DNA from 3 places in the Streptomyces sp. WI03-4A genome. Region 2 is predicted to be linked to each of the others. Evidence: riboswitches for the same ligand, from Rfam matches in the RefSeq annotation. Region 2 holds a riboswitch; each other region holds the start of a gene.
What was found. A riboswitch is a leader RNA that binds a small molecule or an ion and turns the genes downstream of it on or off. The one in region 2 is predicted to bind cobalamin.

Region 1 (3,267 bases), on a different contig from region 2:
ACGACACCGCCAACGCGATGGCCACGACCATCTCGACCGGCGCGCTCAAGCCCAAGGTCGCGGTGGCCATGTCCGCCGCGCTCAACCTTGTAGGCGCATTCCTCTCGGTGGAGGTCGCCAACACGATCTCCAAGGGTCTCGTGGACGAGACCGGCATCCGGCCCGAGGTCATCTTCGCCGCCCTGGTCGGCGCGATCCTCTGGAACCTGCTGACCTGGCTGGTGGGGCTCCCCTCCAGCTCCTCGCACGCCCTGATGGGCGGCCTGATCGGCGCCACCGTCGCCTCCGCCGGCTTCGGCGCGGTCCACGGTGACGTGCTGGTCACCAAGGTGCTGCTGCCGGCGGTCGCCGCCCCGGTGGTGGCGGGTCTGGCGGCCATGCTCTCCACTCGCTTCTCCTACGCCATCGGCAGCAAGGCGGACGGCGAGGCCACCCGCAAGGGCTACCGCGCCGGCCAGATCGCCTCGGCCGGTCTGGTCTCCCTCGCGCACGGCACCAACGACGCGCAGAAGACCATGGGCATCATCACCCTGGCGCTGATCGCGGGCGGCGCCGTCTCGCCGGGCTCCAACCCTCCCACCTGGGTGATCCTCTCCGCGGGCCTGGCCATCGCGCTCGGCACCTACATCGGCGGCTGGCGCATCATCCGCACCATGGGCACCGGCCTGACCGACCTGGAGCCGCGTCAGGGCTTCGCCGCCCAGACCAGCGCGGCCACCGCCATCCTGGCCTCCTCGCACCTCGGCTTCTCCCTCTCCACCACCCACGTGGTCTCCGGCTCGGTCATGGGCACGGGTCTGGGCCGCAAGGGCGGTGTGGTCCGCTGGTCCACCGCGACGCGCATGCTCATCGCCTGGGTGCTCACCCTCCCGGCCGCCGCGCTCGTCGGCGCGCTCGCCGAGTCCGTCACGGACCTGGGTGACTGGGGCACCGCGGTCGTCGCCGTCTTCCTGGTCGCCGCCAGCGCCGCGATCTGGAAGTACTCCCGGCGTGAGGTCGTGGACCACACCAGCGTCGTCGCCGGCCCGGCCGAGGAGCCGCCCGGCGTGGTGACCACCGCGATCGCCATGGTGACCCCGCCGCCCACCGGCACCGTCACCGAGGACCTCACGGCCACGATCCCGGCCCCGGTCCCGACCGAGCCCGCGACCCCGGCGGTCCCGCCGGCCGCAGCGGTCTGACCCCGAGCACCCGGTACTGAAGGAAGCAACCCATGAAGATCGACTGGGCGGCCATCGGCTCCGTCTTCGGCGTCAGCCTCGCGTTCGCGGTGGGCCTGGTGGCCCTGTTCACCCTCGGCATCAACGGCCTGGCGCGGCGCGAGAAGGCCGCCGCGCAGGGCGGCTCGGCGGCGCTCGCCGCCACCGGCGCGTACGTCTGCTTCGCGGCGTGCACGGCCGCGGTGGCCTACGGCATCTACCTGATCGTCGTCAAGCCCTGACGCACCGTTCGGAAGGCCCCCCGCCGGAGAGTTCCGGCGGGGGGCCTTCCGGCTGCCCGCCTCGTATCGGTGTGGGCCTCAGCACACTCTTCCCCCGCAGGTCACAGGCAAGTTGACGGCCCTTCCGGGCGCGTGGTGGACTGCCCAGGCCATGTACGGCGGCAGAAGAGGAAGCCGGTGCGAATCCGGCGCGGTCCCGCCACTGTCACCGGGGAAGTGTCCCCGGGAGCCAGGAACTCTCACCGCCGGTCTCGTCGAACCAGGGCGCGGACACCCTGAGTGAGGACATATCGCCATGCGCGGCTGCCGACCGACGTTCACCCACCGGACCCCGCCTGCCCTGACGACCGGCTGACCCGATGGGTGCCGATCGCTGCTACGCGTACGGCGCCGCCGCCGGCCTCCTCGGCGACCTGCTCCTCGGCGATCCGCGCCGGGGGCATCCGGTCGCCGCGTTCGGGCGGGCCGCCGGGGCCGTGGAACGGGTGCTGTGGCGCGACCACCGCGGGTGGGGCGCGCTGCACACCGGCGTGTGCGCCGGAGCCGCTGTCGCGCTCGGGGCGCTGGCCGAACGCGCCGTACGCCGCTCCCCCGCCGCCACCCTCGCGCTGACCGCGGCCGCCACCTGGTCCGTCGTGGGGGGCACTTCGCTCGCCCGGGAGGCCCGGGCCGTCGGGCGCGCCCTGGAGTCCGGCGACGTGCCGGCCGCCCGCGCGCGGCTGCCGCATCTGTGCGGCCGCGACCCGCACGCGCTGGACGCCGACGGGATCGCCCGCGCCGTGGTCGAGTCGGTCGCCGAGAACACCTCCGACGCCGTCGTCGGCGCCCTGGTGTGGGGTGCCGTAGCCGGCGTGCCGGGGCTGCTCGGCTTCCGGGCCGTCAACACCCTGGACGCGATGGTGGGGCACAGGTCGCCCCGCCACCTGCGCTACGGCTGGGCCTCCGCCCGCCTCGACGACGTCGCCGGCTGGCCGGGCGCGCGGCTCACCGCCGTGCTCGCCGCGGCGGCCGGGCCCGACCCGCGCGGCGCCCTGCGCGCCTGGAAGGCGGACGCGCACCGGCACCCGAGCCCCAACGCCGGTCCGGTGGAGGCGTCGTTCGCGGGCGCCCTGGGGGTGCGCCTCGGCGGGACGCTGTCCTACGCCGGCCGGGTCGAGCACCGGCCCGTGCTGAACGGGACGTCCGGGCGGGCCGTCCGGGTCACGGACATCGACCGGGCCGTACGGCTCTCCCGCCGCGTCGGCCTGCTCGCGCTCGGCGTCACGGCCGCGGCGCGCCTCCTCGTGAAGGGACGTGGCAAGTGAACGGTGGGCTCCTCGTCGCCGGCACCACCTCCGACGCCGGCAAGAGCGTCGTGACGGCCGGGATCTGCCGCTGGCTGGTGCGCCAGGGCGTGAAGGTGGCGCCGTTCAAGGCGCAGAACATGTCGCTGAACTCGTTCGTGACGCGCGAGGGCGCGGAGATCGGGCGGGCGCAGGCCATGCAGGCCCAGGCGTGCCGGATCGAGCCGACCGCGCAGATGAACCCCGTGCTGCTCAAGCCGGGCGGGGAGCAGAGCAGCCAGGTGGTGCTGCTGGGCAGACCGGTGGGCGAGATGAGCGCGCGCGGCTACCACGGCGGCCGTCAACAGCGGCTGCTGGGCACGGTGCTGGACTGCCTGGCCGAGTTGCGGGGCACGTATGACGCGGTGATCTGTGAGGGGGCGGGAAGCCCGGCCGAGATCAACCTGCGGCGCACCGACATCGTCAACATGGGCATCGCGCGGAACGCCCGACTGCCCGTGCTGGTGGTGGGCGACATCGACCGCGGGGGCGTCTTCGCCTCCT
Region 2 (3,267 bases):
GAAGGTGACGGCCGTGCGGACCGTGGCGTCCAGGCGCTCCCAGTCGAGGTCCCCGTCGGTCACGAAGGCGCCGAGGTTGACCGACCCCAGGTTGCAGACCGCCGTCTCCCCGTCGTCGGTGACCTCCAGGATCTCGGTGCAGAGGTTGGAGGAGTGGACGACATGGCCCGGCTCCGCCGTCTGGTTCGCGGTGCGGTTGGCGGCGTCCTTGAAGGTCATCCAGCCGTTGCCGGTCTGCGCGAGGGTGCGCATCATGCGGCCGTACAGGTCGCGGGCCGGGATGGTCCGGCGGGCGAGCCCGTCCGCCTCCGCCTTGCGGTAGGCCGCGTCGAACTCCGCGCCCCACAGGTCCACCAGTTCGGGCACGTCCGCCGGGGAGAACAGTGACCACTGCTCGTCGGCGTTGACCCGGCGCATGAACTCGTCCGGGACCCAGTGCGCCAGGTTCAGGTTGTGCGTACGGCGGGCGTCCTCACCGGTGTTGTCGCGCAGCTCCAGGAACTCCTCGATGTCGGAGTGCCAGGTCTCCAGGTACACCGCGGCCGCGCCCTTGCGCCGTCCGCCCTGGTTCACGGCGGCCACCGAGGCGTCCAGGGTCTTCAGGAACGGCACGATGCCGTTGGAGTGCCCGTTGGTGCCGCGGATCAGCGAACCGCGGCTACGGATGCGGGAGTACGACAGGCCGATGCCGCCGGCGTGCTTCGAGAGCCGTGCCACCTGGTGGTAGCGGTCGTAGATGGAGTCCAGCTCGTCCAGGGGCGAGTCGAGCAGGTAGCAGGACGACATCTGCGGGTGCCGCGTGCCGGAGTTGAACAGCGTGGGGGAGGAGGGCAGGTAGTCGAGGCGGCTCATCAGCCGGTAGAGCGCGGCGACCTCGTCCAGCGAGCGGACCGTGTCGTCCTCGGCGAGGCCCGACGCCACCCGCAGCATGAAGTGCTGGGGCGTCTCGATCACCTTGCGGGTGATGGGGTGCCGGAGCAGGTAGCGGCTGTGCAGGGTGCGCAGGCCGAAATAGCCGAAGCGGTCGTCGGCCGCGGTGTCGACCAGCGCGTCCAGACGGTCGGCGTGCAGCCGGACGAACTCCGCGGTGCGGTCGGCGATCAGGCCCTCGCGGTGGCCCACGGCGACGGACCCGGTGAAGGAGGTGACGCCCTGCGAGGCGGCCTCGGCGCGCACCGAGACGGTCAGCAGCCGGGCGGCCAGCCGGGAGTAGGCGGGGTCCTCGGAGATGAGCCCGGCGGCCGCCTCCGTGGCCAGCTCGCGCAGCTCCGCCTCGTCGGCCCGTGCGGACCGGCCGCGCAGCGCAGCCGCGGCCACCCGGCCGGGGTCGGCGTCGGGGAGGTCGGCGGTCAGCTCGGTCAGGGTCCGCAGCAGCGCGGCACCGGGACCGTCGGTGTTCGGGTCGCTGACCGAAGCCGGATCGGCGGGCGCGATGGTCACGTGGGGCTCTCCCTCGCTCGGCACGGGGGCCTGGCGGAGGGCAGCGGGCGGCGACGGCACGAGCGCGCACGACGTCGCGTCCACCGGCCCACTCCACGAGGCCCGGACGTCTGGAGGCACCCGGACCGGACGGCCGGGCGCGCGCTGACGGCAGGTCCTCGGACTGGACAGGCGTGCGGATGCACGCAAGTACACCGTTGCGGGACAGTTCCGGATTCGCACCGGATTCCCCTGCGGCGACAGCGAGCATGAGCATACATCTAGTGCCGGGCTGTGGTGTCACCCCCAGATGTTGTGTCTGTCGCGGGGTGCGGTGGCTCCAGAGGGTCAGCTCACGGACCGCCAGAGTGACGAGCGTGCCGGCCCCGGCGGAGCGCCGGAGGACGGCCGGCGGACGCCCGGGGGCGACGCGGAGCGGGCCGCCGACATGCCGTCGGCGGCCCGCTCCCGGTGCGTGGTCGGGTCAGTGCCCGGCGCCCGCCGTGGCCGGCGGGAGCTCCACCTGGACCCCCGCGTCGCCCGCGTCCGCCGTGTAGTCCTCCGGCCGGGTCTCGTCGAGGCCCTCGGGGGCCTTCACGGCCTTCAGGACGAACGTGAGGACCACCGTGACCACCACGTTGAGGACGAACGCCGTGAGACCGATGTAGCCGATCTCGCCGATGCCCGGGATCTCCTTTGCGGAGCCGCCGAAGTGCTTCTGGGTCGGGGAGGCGACGCCGTAGGCGGCGAGCGTGCCGTAGACCATGCCGACCGCCCAGCCGGCGAGCAGCGCCCAGCGGTGGAACCAGCGGGTGAACAGACCGCCGACCAGGGCCGGGAAGGTCTGCAGGATCCAGATGCCGCCCAGCAGCTGGAAGTTGATGGCCACCGTCTTGTCCATCGTCAGGACGAAGACCAGCGCGCCCACCTTCACCAGCAGCGACACGACCTTGGAGACCTGGGCCTCCTGCTTGGGCGTGGCGTCCGGCTTGATGAAGTCCCTGTAGATGTTGCGCGTGAACAGGTTCGCCGCCGCGATGGACATGATGGCCGCCGGCACCAGGGCGCCGATGCCGATCGCCGCGAAGGCCACGCCCGCGAACCAGTCCGGGAACATGTCCTCGAAGAGCTGCGGGATCGCCAGCTGCCCGTTGGTCACCTTGACCCCGGCCGCGATCGCCATGAAGCCGAGCAGCGCGAGCAGGCCCAGCATCAGCGAGTACAGCGGCAGGATCGTGGTGTTGCGGCGGATCACCTCACGGCTCCTGGAGGACAGGGTCGCGGTGATCGAGTGCGGGTACATGAACAGCGCCAGGGCCGAGCCGAGCGCCAGCGTGGCGTAGGTCCACTGGCCGGCCTCCGGCGGCGTGAGCGCGCCGCGCGGCTTGCCGGTGGCCGGGTTGACCTGGCTGAACGCGTCGCCCGCCTTGGCGAAGACGTCGTCGAACCCGCCCAGCTTGATCGGGATGTAGATGATCGCCACCGCGATGACGATGTAGATCAGCGCGTCCTTCACGAACGCGATCAGGGCGGGGGCGCGCAGACCCGACGAGTAGGTGTACGCGGCCAGCACGCCGAAGGCGATGAGCAGCGGCAGGTCCTTCACGAACCAATTGGTGTTCTCGCCGCCACCGACCCCCATCACGTCCAGCACCGCCTGGATGCCGACGAGCTGGAGCGCGATGTACGGCATCGTCGCGAGGATGCCGGTGAGCGCCACGGCCAGCGACAGGCCCTTGGAGCCGAAGCGGCCGCGCACGAAGTCCGACGTCGTCACATAGCCGTGGCGGTGCGAGACCGACCACAGACGGGGCAGGAACGTGAAGATCAGCGGGTAGACCAGGATCG
Region 3 (3,267 bases), on a different contig from region 2:
CGGGGCCGGCTGTGGGAGAGCGAGATCGGCGGCGCCAAGTGGGACGAGCTGAACCTCGTCGAGAAGGGCGGCAACTACGGCTGGCCGGCCTGCGAGGGCGCCTGCTCCCACGCGGGCATGAAGAACCCCAAGTCGGTCTGGAAGCCGGAGGCGGGAGGCGTCCCCTCGCAGGTCGCGATCGTCAACGACGTCATCTACGTCTCCACGCTGCGCGGCGCGCGGCTGTGGCGGCTGCCGATCGACGCCACCGGCCAGGCGGTCGGGACGGCGACGTCCTACTACAGCGGCGCCTACGGCCGCCTCCGGGCACTGGCCAAGGTGCCGGGCGCGAACCAATTGTGGCTGGGGACCAGCAAGGGCCCTGCCCAGGACAGCATCTACAAGATCGACATCCGCTGAGCCGTCTCCCCCTGTCCCCTCCCCCTCCCCGCCCCTCCCCCGCGCCTCCTTCGGCCGCGCCGGAGGGCAGGCCCCGGGCCGGACGCGCACGCCGGCCCGGGGCTCGGCCTGTACGGGTGTGGGCGGGTAGGGGTGCGGGCGCGTACGGGCATGGGTGTTGGCGGGCACGGGTGTTGACGGGCGGAGGTGTTGGAGGGGTACGGGGACGTCAGCCGGTGTCGGCGGCGCGAGCCGTCCAGCGCTCCTCGACCTTGGCCAGCCGCCAGTAGCCGACGGCCACGGCCCAGACGACCACGAACAGGCCGACGATGACGTAGCCGACGTTGTCCAGGTCCAACCCCGCTATCCAGCCGGTGACCCCGTCGTCCAGGCCGAGCTTGTCGTGCAGGACGCCGACCAGCTCGATGGTGCCGACGAAGAAGGCGACCGCGATGGACAGGCCGGTGATGGTGAGGTTGTAGAAGACCTTGCGCACCGGGTTGGAGAACGCCCACTGGTACGCGAAGTTCATGAACGTCCCGTCGAGGGTGTCGAACAGGCTCATGCCGGCCGCGAACAGCAACGGCAGGCACAGCACCGCGTACCACGGCAGCCCGGCGGCGGCCCCGTTGCCGGCCAGGGCGAGGAGCAGGACCTCCGTCGTCGTGTCGAAGCCGATGCCGAAGAGGAAGCCGAGCGGGAACATCTGGCCGGGCCGGCGGATGGACCGGGTGAGCCGGCCGAGCAGCCGGTTCATGAAACCCCGCGAGTCGAGGTGGGCCTCCAGCGCCGCCTCGTCGTAGTGCCCGGACCGCATCGCCCTGAAGACCCGCAGGATGCCCACCAGGGCCACGAGGTTGAGCGCGGCGATCAGGTACAGGAAGGAGCCGGAGACCGTCGTGCCCACGGTGCCGAGGACCTGGTGGGTCCGGGAGCCGTCGTTCATCAGGGTGCCGGCGAGCTTGGCGCCGCCCGCGACCAGCGCGGCCATGAGGACCACCACGCTGGAGTGGCCGAGCGCGAACCAGAAGCCGACCGACACCGGCCGCTTGCCGTCGGCCATCAGCTTGCGGGTGGTGTTGTCGATCGCGGCTATATGGTCCGCGTCGAAGGCGTGCCGCATGCCGAGCGTGTACGCGGTGACGCCCAGTCCGATCCCGAACGCCTTGGTGCCGACCTCGTAGTGACGCGGAATCACGAGCAGGAACAGGATCCCGAACGCGACCACGTGCAGGGCGACGATCACGGCGAGGAGGCCGGCCGTCCGGACGGTGTCCTCGCGGCGCCACCGGAAGGTCGGGGTGGCGGCGGGCCGGGGCCCGCCCTCGGGCACGCCTGTGGGCACGGTCATACGGTCACGCTCCAGCACCTCGTGGATCAGCTTCGTGATGCCGTGGCCGGTCTCCTGGCTGACGGGTCGACGCGCCCGCCCCTGCCTTCCCGGCCGTGCGGCCAGTGGCGTCCAGGGGGCGGGAACTTCCCGATCACAGTGGCGAGGGCCGCTCCGGACTGCGCCCCTGAGGGCGGTCACCGGTCTTCCCGAACACCACGGCCCGTTCACCCTAGAAGGACGCCCACACCCGCGGCAAGGCGGCCCGTCACCTGCCGGAACGGGAAGTGAGCGCGAGCCGGCCCGCGGCCTCGCCCCGCCTCAGTCCCCGCTGACCCCGCCCGGCGCCTGGCGCCGATTCCCCCGACGGGCGCGCCACCGGTCGAGGACCACCCTGGTGAGCGTGCGCCCCCCACGCGCCCGCCGCCGGTCCGAGGCCGTTCCGATGACGGTGGCCGCGACGGCCCACCAGGCCGCGAACCGCAGCGCCTCCCCCCACGGCACGTCTCCGAACAGCACGCTGCCCAGGAAGCCCGGCAGAGCGGAGAAGAGGCCGACCCCCGCATTGCTCAGCACCATCCGACCCATGTCGTCCCCCCGACGCAGCCCAGCGATCGCTCACGGCACCGCAGGCATCCCGCATGACCCAGGTGGTCCCCGCCGCGCCGTCGTGTACCTCGAGCACCTCGAACCTCTCGTCTTCCTCAGAAGTCGCGCCGGAGCCCCCGGCTCCGCCCCGTGCCGCTGACATGATCCGGGCGACCACAGAAGAACGGGGAAGCAGACATGACCCTCCGCACCCTCGCCGCACTGGGCCTCGCGTGCACCGCGCTGCTCACCGGTTGCGCCACGGACCACGCCACCGCCACCGGGAAGCCACCGCGCCCCACCGGCCCGTCCACGCCGAGCCCGGCAGCGGGCGCGGCGGGCACGACCACGGCGGGCACGGACTCGGCGGCCACCGTCCCTGCGACCACGGCCCCCGAGGGCACATCGGCCGCCCACCCCCTGTTCCACCGGGCACCGGAACTGGACTCGAACGAGATCCTCGCCGGCCGCCAGGAGCCGATCACCGGCAGCGCGAGCTTCGCCTTCGCCGGGGGCAGGAAGGGGGACACCCTGATCCTCGCCGTCCGCTGCCAGGGCCAGGGCCGGGTCGAGGTCACGGTGCGCCCCGTGCACGTCGCCTTCCCGCTGCGATGCCCCGCCGACCGGGCCGACACCGTCTACCACCAGGTACGCGTCACCGGAACGGCCCGCAGCGGCACCGCCTCCGTGCGGGCCTCCTCCACGGTCCGCTGGTCGATGACCATCGGACGCACGAGGTCCTGAGCCGGGAGGCGCCGTGTCAGCCGGTCCACGCGTCACGGTGTCGGTGCCGGCCCAGCCCCACGGCCGAGAACTCGTCCTCTCCGGCGCTCGCGACCACGCCCAGCCGCCGCAGCGCCTGAGAGAGGGGACTGCCGGCGGGCCCGAACGGCCGCCCCTCCTCAAGATGAAGCGGCCCCAGCACGAGGGCCCCGCCGTCCCAGACGGCAGCCCGCTGCTCCCCCACTCCG

Region 1: it holds a riboswitch for cobalamin, as region 2 does, so the genes downstream of both, PV343_RS31805 (cobalamin biosynthesis protein) here and PV343_RS34080 (ribonucleoside-diphosphate reductase subunit alpha) in region 2, are expected to answer to the same signal.
Region 3: it holds a riboswitch for cobalamin, as region 2 does, so the genes downstream of both, PV343_RS13825 (HoxN/HupN/NixA family nickel/cobalt transporter) here and PV343_RS34080 (ribonucleoside-diphosphate reductase subunit alpha) in region 2, are expected to answer to the same signal.

Annotation. Positions count from the first base shown of each region.
Region 1 covers NZ_JARAUO010000041.1:57,909-61,175, forward strand. Annotated here, with positions in the region: gene PV343_RS31795 (inorganic phosphate transporter) at 1-1,181, shown strand, start outside; gene PV343_RS31800 (hypothetical protein) at 1,214-1,441, shown strand; cobalamin riboswitch at 1,560-1,701, shown strand; gene PV343_RS31805 (cobalamin biosynthesis protein) at 1,801-2,745, shown strand; gene PV343_RS31810 (cobyric acid synthase) at 2,742-3,267, shown strand, end outside.
Region 2 covers NZ_JARAUO010000047.1:33,200-36,466, reverse strand. Annotated here, with positions in the region: gene PV343_RS34080 (ribonucleoside-diphosphate reductase subunit alpha) at 1-1,440, opposite strand, end outside; cobalamin riboswitch at 1,572-1,706, opposite strand; gene mctP (monocarboxylate uptake permease MctP) at 1,904-3,267, opposite strand, start outside.
Region 3 covers NZ_JARAUO010000010.1:106,620-109,886, reverse strand. Annotated here, with positions in the region: gene PV343_RS13830 (PQQ-dependent sugar dehydrogenase) at 1-399, shown strand, start outside; gene PV343_RS13825 (HoxN/HupN/NixA family nickel/cobalt transporter) at 608-1,729, opposite strand; cobalamin riboswitch at 1,756-1,944, opposite strand; gene PV343_RS13820 (hypothetical protein) at 2,030-2,287, opposite strand; gene PV343_RS13815 (hypothetical protein) at 2,495-3,040, shown strand; gene PV343_RS13810 (hypothetical protein) at 3,057-3,267, opposite strand, start outside.